One region of the Marinobacter sp. V032 genome, then DNA from elsewhere that is predicted to be linked to it. Evidence: predicted binding sites of a transcription regulator. Region 1 holds the regulator's gene; each other region holds the start of a gene.
The links. The regulator sigma-54, encoded in region 1, starts transcription at its own class of promoters, with help from an activator protein. The targets are predictions, from matches to a motif close to ANTGGCATNNANNTTGCTNT.
Positions count from the first base shown of each region.

Region 2: glnK (P-II family nitrogen regulator) is a predicted target of sigma-54. The motif match lies at 985-1,004, and genes of this name have one in related genera.
Region 3: flhA (flagellar biosynthesis protein FlhA) is a predicted target of sigma-54. The motif match lies at 1,220-1,239, and genes of this name have one in related genera.

Region 1 covers NZ_JBQXYE010000001.1:1,883,439-1,885,709, reverse strand. The annotation lists gene lptB (LPS export ABC transporter ATP-binding protein) at 1-118, shown strand, start outside; gene ACUN9X_RS08655 (RNA polymerase factor sigma-54) at 423-1,973, shown strand; gene hpf (ribosome hibernation promoting factor) at 2,093-2,271, shown strand, end outside.
Region 2 covers NZ_JBQXYE010000001.1:81,427-83,697, reverse strand. The annotation lists gene ACUN9X_RS00400 (ammonium transporter) at 1-465, opposite strand, end outside; gene glnK (P-II family nitrogen regulator) at 538-876, opposite strand; gene ACUN9X_RS00390 (accessory factor UbiK family protein) at 1,202-1,450, shown strand; gene ACUN9X_RS00385 (YifB family Mg chelatase-like AAA ATPase) at 1,586-2,271, shown strand, end outside.
Region 3 covers NZ_JBQXYE010000004.1:62,485-64,755, reverse strand. The annotation lists gene ACUN9X_RS16150 (uracil-xanthine permease family protein) at 1-430, opposite strand, end outside; gene upp (uracil phosphoribosyltransferase) at 433-1,071, opposite strand; gene flhA (flagellar biosynthesis protein FlhA) at 1,321-2,271, shown strand, end outside.

The sequences.
Region 1 (2,271 bases):
TTGTGAGAATGCCTACATCGTGAGCGGTGGGCACATTATTGCCTCCGGCCATTCCGACGACATCCTCTCCAATCAGCAAGTTAAAGAGGTCTACCTTGGCGATGAGTTCAGGCTCTGAGCCACAGGGTTCACAGCAGATGAATAGCATGTCAGGCTGTCGCATAATGCTGCAGGGCGGGTAAACTCAACAGGGGATGCAAAACGTCGCACGCGACGGTCAGGCGGAACCTGAATTTTCGAAAAAGCGGAACCGTTTCAGCTCAGGCATTGTCATTGGCATATCCATAGCAGTAAACTTCGGCAAAGAATTTGCTTGTTCTGCCAAGTCGCCACTTTGCAACACTTTTTTCCTGGCCCCGCATGATGTCGGGTGCGACCTGGCCCGAACACACCAAGTAGCCAAGGGTGACGGGAATAAATCGATGGTAATGAAAGCTTCGCTTCAGCTGAAGCTCGGTCAACAACTCACGATGACCCCGCAACTGCAACAAGCCATACGCTTGCTGCAGCTTTCGACGTTAGATCTCCAGCAGGAAATCCAGCAAGCACTGGAATCCAATCCTATGCTGGAAACCTCGGAAGACGATGACAACTCCCCTGAACACAACCAGGACGACGAGCGCGGTGAAAATAACACCGACTCCGATCACAGCGCCGATGACAGCACGCCCGATCAACCTGAGCCCACGATGCCGGAAGATCCTGAATGGGAAGCACCCTCGGACGAACCGGACTGGCTGAAGGAAACACAGGCTGATATCCCCGAAGATCTGCCCGTCGACACGGCATGGGACGATATTTACCAGTCTGCTCCGGCCCCCGCATCGCGTGGCGATGACGATGACGACTCCGATTTCGAATCCCGCAACTCCCCTGCGGAGACACTGCAGGATCACCTGCTCTGGCAATTGAATCTGACCCCCATGAGCGAGCGGGACCAGGCTATTGCCCATGCCCTGATGGATTCGGTTGATTCCCGCGGCTACCTGACTACCTCTCTGGATGACATCCACTCCGGCCTGTCCGACGACGCTGACGAAGACCCACTCGAGCTTGATGAGGTCGAGGCTGTGCTGCGCCGCCTCCAGCACTTTGATCCCCCGGGCGTGTTTGCTCGCGATTTGCAGGAATGCCTGCTGATCCAGCTTGGTCAACTCCCTCCGGATACCCCGTGGCTTCCACAGGCACGCCTTGTAATCAGTCACTACATCAACCTGCTCGGCAATCGGGATTATGCCCAACTGCTGCGCAGGAGCCGGTTGACGGAGGAGCAGCTCAAAGCGGTGCTGGCGCTGATCCAGACCCTTACACCACGTCCGGGCGATGCATTGGACAGCGTAGAGCCTGACTATGTGGTGCCGGATGTCGTGGTCACCAAGGTCAAGGATCGCTGGCGAGTTGAGCTGAATCCTGAAATTGCACCACGCATTCGTGTCAATGCGGGCTATGCTGCATTAATAAAGCGAGCAGATTCCAGCGCCGACAACACCTATATGCGGGATCAATTGCAGGAGGCGAAGTGGTTCATAAAGAGTCTTCAAAGTCGCAACGAGACGCTATTGAAGGTGGCAACGCGCATTGTTGAACATCAGCAGGGCTTTCTGGATATCGGCGAGGAGGCCATGAAGCCTCTGATTCTGTCGGATATTGCCCAGGCAGTGGGCATGCATGAGTCCACAATATCCCGTGTAACGACACAGAAATACATGCACACTCCGCGGGGAATATTTGAGCTGAAGTACTTTTTCTCCAGCCATGTCAGTACCAATGAAGGTGGAGAGTGTTCGTCTACTGCAATCCGTGCCATGATCAAGAAACTGGTAGCGGCAGAGACACCAAAAAAGCCGCTCAGCGACAGTAAAATTGCCACATTGCTCGGCGAGCAAGGCATACAGGTCGCGCGCCGCACAGTCGCCAAGTATCGGGAAGCGATGCATATACCGCCGTCCAACGAGCGGAAGCGGCTGGTCTGAAATTGACGCCTGCCCCGGGTGAGACTGGGCAGCAAAGGATTCAAAGCGTTCGTCACACGACGAGCACCGTTTGCCAGGCGGACAACCCGCTCTGGCACTCTCGACAACAGGAGAAGCCTATGCAACTCAACATCTCAGGTCACCATGTCGAACTCTCACCCGCTCTGAAAGATTATGTCGATGGCAAGTTCGAAAAACTCGAACGTCATTGCGATGACATCACAAATTGCCAGGTCACTTTATCCGTTGAGAAGCTTCGCCAGACCGCAGAGGCCACTCTTCACGTCGTCGGTGGCGA
Region 2 (2,271 bases), 1.8 Mb from region 1:
GGAACCTTCCATCGGGTAGATAAAGCCTGTCATGAAGACCGCGAAGATCAGGAAAGTCCAGAGCTTCATGCGCTCAGCTACTGCACCCGATACGATCGACATAGCAGTTGCAACGAACACAACCTGGAAGAAGAAGTCGGAAGCGCCAGAGTAGATTGAACCGCCTTCAAAGCCGTCTTCACGGCCGGCGAAGTCGCCCAGAACGCCTGCAACGTCAACATTGCCCATGCCACTCAGGAAAAGGTTTCCGTCATACATGATGGCGTAGCCGCACACCAGATACATGGTGCAGGCAATCGCAAACAGAGCAACGTTCTTGGTCAGGATTTCGGTGGTGTTTTTAGCGCGTACCAGTCCGGATTCCAGCATGGCAAAGCCCGCTGCCATCCACATGACCAGTGCACCACAAATGAGGAAGTAAAAAGTGTCTAAAGCATACTGCAACTGAAAGATATTACTTTCCATCGGAAGCCCTCCGCACGAGGCTCTTCAAGGATTAATAGGTTAAAGCGTTGGCGTTAAAGAATCAGACGAGCCTTATACGGCTTCTTCGCCGGTCTCGCCGGTTCTGATTCGAATGGCCTGCTCCAGCTCGGTCACGAAGATCTTGCCGTCACCGATCTTGCCGGTGTTGGCGGCCTTGGTGACAGACTCAATCACCTGGTCGAGCAGGCTGTCACCAATGGCGACCTCAACCTTGACCTTGGGCAGGAAATCCACCACATATTCGGCACCCCGATACAGCTCGGTATGCCCTTTCTGCCGTCCGAAGCCTTTGACTTCAGTGACGGTCACGCCTTGAACGCCTATCTCGGATAATGCCTCGCGGACATCGTCGAGCTTGAACGGCTTGATGATAGCTGTCACAAGTTTCATTGCTGTCTCCTTGGTAATGCCGTCTCAAACTTTTTTCGGTATGAATCAGGGTTTGAGTTCGGGATGCTGCCACCTCGCACACATTCGTGCGGATTGCGTACGTGGTTTAAAGCATCGTGTGTGCCAACGCTAAAATAACCTATAAAAACAGTAATATATGATCATTTGGCCCTGATATGGGTCACGCAGATGCGCCATTGTAGAGCGACCGGAAAAGTGACGCACATATTTGGTGCATTGCGGTGTGCCACAATTGGCCAACTGGCAATCACACCGGCTATGTTACACTTTTCCAAACCTACCTTGGGAACCACAGAGGTGCATTTTGAAAACACCCCAGGACTTTTTGTCACAATTGCAGGGACAGTTTAGCCAATTTGTGCCGGATATGGCGCGCGCAGCGAAAGATGATTTTGAGCAGCAAGCGCGTGCGACCGTCATGTCAGTGCTGGCCAGACTGGATCTGGTAACCCGCGACGAATTCGATGCACAACAGGCTGTGTTGATGCGCACCCGTGAAAAAGTTGAAGCGTTGGAGAAGCAGGTCGCTGAGCTGGAAGCTCGCATCAAGTAATGGCAGGGGCGGGGTAAGCCCTGCCGGGATGTAAATGAATCTATAGTGGGTGCTGCAGGACGCGGTGCCCGGCTTGCCGGCCAACGCAGTTGACGATGGGCTGGCGATCCTGAAATGAAACCATGGAAGGTCTGTATGCTAGCTATTGTCCATACCCGGGCGCGCCTTGGCGTTTCCGCTCCGCCGGTGACGGTGGAAATACACCTCTCGAACGGATTGCCCTCCCTCTCAATTGTCGGCTTGCCTGAAACCGCTGTTCGCGAAAGCAAAGACCGTGTCCGCAGCGCACTGATGAATGCCGGCTTCGAATTTCCAACCCGTCGGATCACTATTAATCTGGCACCGGCAGACCTGCCCAAGGAAGGAGGGCGTTTTGATCTGCCGATCGCACTGGGCATTCTTGCGGCTTCCGGCCAAATTCCTGCCGAACCGTTGGCGACACTTGAGTGTGTCGGCGAACTGGCACTTGATGGTGCGCTGCGTCCGGTCAGGGGTGTGTTGCCCGCAGTAATGGCCGCGCGGCGGGCAGGGCGACAACTGCTGATTCCCGAAGACAATGCTGAAGAGGCCTCGCTGGCGGCCGGCGATGATGTGCTGGCCACAGGGCACTTGCTGAAGGTCGTCGCGCACCTGTGTGGCAATGAAAAGCTGGCCCCGCTGGAACGCTGCGAAGATGCGCCATTGCCCACGGATTACCCCGACCTGCGGGATGTGCGTGGTCAGCATGTACCCAAGCGGGCACTGGAAATAGCAGCGGCTGGTAGCCACAACCTGATGTTGTTCGGGCCTCCGGGTACAGGCAAGAGCATGCTGGCCAGTCG
Region 3 (2,271 bases), on a different contig from region 1:
CTTTGCCCATTGCCATATTGACGGCGACTGGCGCCAGTCCGAGACCAATCACCATAATCACCGGGCCGATTACAACCGGTGGTAACAAGCGGTTCAGAAACCCGGTGCCTTTAAGACGCACCAGACCGCTCAGGATCATATAGAGCACACCGGCGGCGACCAGCCCGCCCATGGTTTCCTCAATGCCAAACCGGGCCTTGGAGGCAATGATCGGCGCGATAAAGGCGAACGACGAGGCGAGGAAAATCGGAATCTGACCGCCGGTAATCAGTTGGAAGAGCAGGGTGCCGACACCGGCGGTGAACAAAGCCACGTTGGGGTCCATACCGGTGATAAGGGGCATCAGCACCAATGCGCCAAACGCAACCAGCAACATCTGGGATCCGGCAAGTGCCTCTCGCCATACGGGTTCGTTGGAAGTTTGCTGCATGCTTAGCTGTCCTTTTGTTTGGTGCCGAAGATCTTGTCACCGGCATCGCCGAGACCCGGAAGAATGTATCCCTTTTCATTAAGCCGCTGATCGACCGAAGCGGTATAGATGGACACATCAGGATGGGCTTCCAGCACTTTGGCTACACCTTCCGGTGCGGCGACAAGGATCAGCGCCCGGATTTCAGTGCTGCCGGCCTTTTTGAGTAGGTCGATTGTTGAAATCAGTGAACCGCCCGTTGCCAGCATGGGGTCGATAATGACCGCCATCCGCTGATCCAGTTCGCCCACCAGCTTTTCCAGATAGGTGCTGGCTTCAAGGGTTTCTTCGTTACGCACCTGGCCGACCACACTGACGCGTGCTCCGGGAATCAGTGACAGTACGCCATCCAGCATGCCCATGCCCGCCCGCAGGATCGGTACGATGGTGACCTTTTTACCGCGCAGGCGTTCGACTTCTACCGGTCCGGCCCAGCCTTCAATCGTTTCTTTTTCAAGCTCAAAGTCTTTGGTGGCCTCATAGGTCAGCAGGGCGCCGACCTCCTGAGCCAACTCGCGAAAGTTTTTGGTGCTGATGTCGGCGCGGCGCATCAGGCCAAGTTTATGGCGGATCAGGGGGTGTTGAACCTCATGGACGGGCATGGCTCACCTTATGTTCAGGAGTACGTGGGGATGTCTGGTCATGACACCTGCTGATGGCAATCAGATGGCGTTATGACTCGAATTGGCGTCAAGGATACCGCACTTGTGATGGTTTCGTCAGCGGCCGGTTTTCCGAAGGTTCGCTCGCGTTGGTATGGATCGTGCAATCACCTGTCGGTATGCAGGTATGTCGTCAAAAAAACGACAGACCAAACGCTGGCAATCGTTGTAACCGGAGATAAACAGGGAATGGACAGAGCGCTCGTCCTGAATAACGTCAAATCTATGGCGAACGGCAGTCTCGGTATTCCGATACTGCTGATGGCGCTGCTCGGCATGATGATTCTGCCGATGCCGGTCTTCCTGCTGGACGTGCTGTTTACCTTCAATATCACCCTGTCTATCGTCATTCTGCTGGTTGGTGTGTATGCACTGCGCCCAATGGAATTTGCGGCCTTTCCGACGGTTCTGCTGGTAGCCACGTTGCTGCGTCTGGCGTTGAACGTTGCCTCTACGCGAATTGTTCTGCTGCACGGCCATGAAGGCGGCGCTTCTGCCGGTAAGGTGATCGAGTCCTTTGGTGAAGTGCTCATCGGCGGCAACTATGCGGTCGGTATCGTGGTGTTTGCGATCCTGATGATCATCAACTTCATGGTTGTCACCAAAGGCGCTGGCCGGGTGTCGGAAGTGAGCGCCCGATTTACCCTGGATGCCATGCCCGGCAAGCAGATGGCTATCGACGCTGACCTGAACGCCGGCCTGATTAATCAGGACGACGCAAAGGCCCGCCGGTCCGAGATCGCGCAGGAAGCTGACTTCTACGGTTCAATGGACGGTGCCAGCAAGTTCGTAAAAGGTGACGCAGTTGCAGGCCTGCTGATTCTGGCGATCAACCTTGTAGGTGGTGTCGCCATTGGCATGATGCAACACGATCTGTCGTTCGCTGACGCCATGCGCAATTATGCACTTCTGACCATTGGTGACGGTCTGGTCGCCCAGATTCCGTCGCTGTTGCTGTCGACTGCAGCTGCCATCATGGTGACGCGCGTCACCTCCAGTCAGGACATGGGTCAGCAGATCCTGTCCCAGATGTTCACAGCACCTCGGGCTTTGGCTATTGCCGCTGCCATCCTTATTATTCTGGGTGTCATTCCGGGTATGCCGCACATTGCGTTTCTCGGCCTGGGTTTTCTTTCCGCT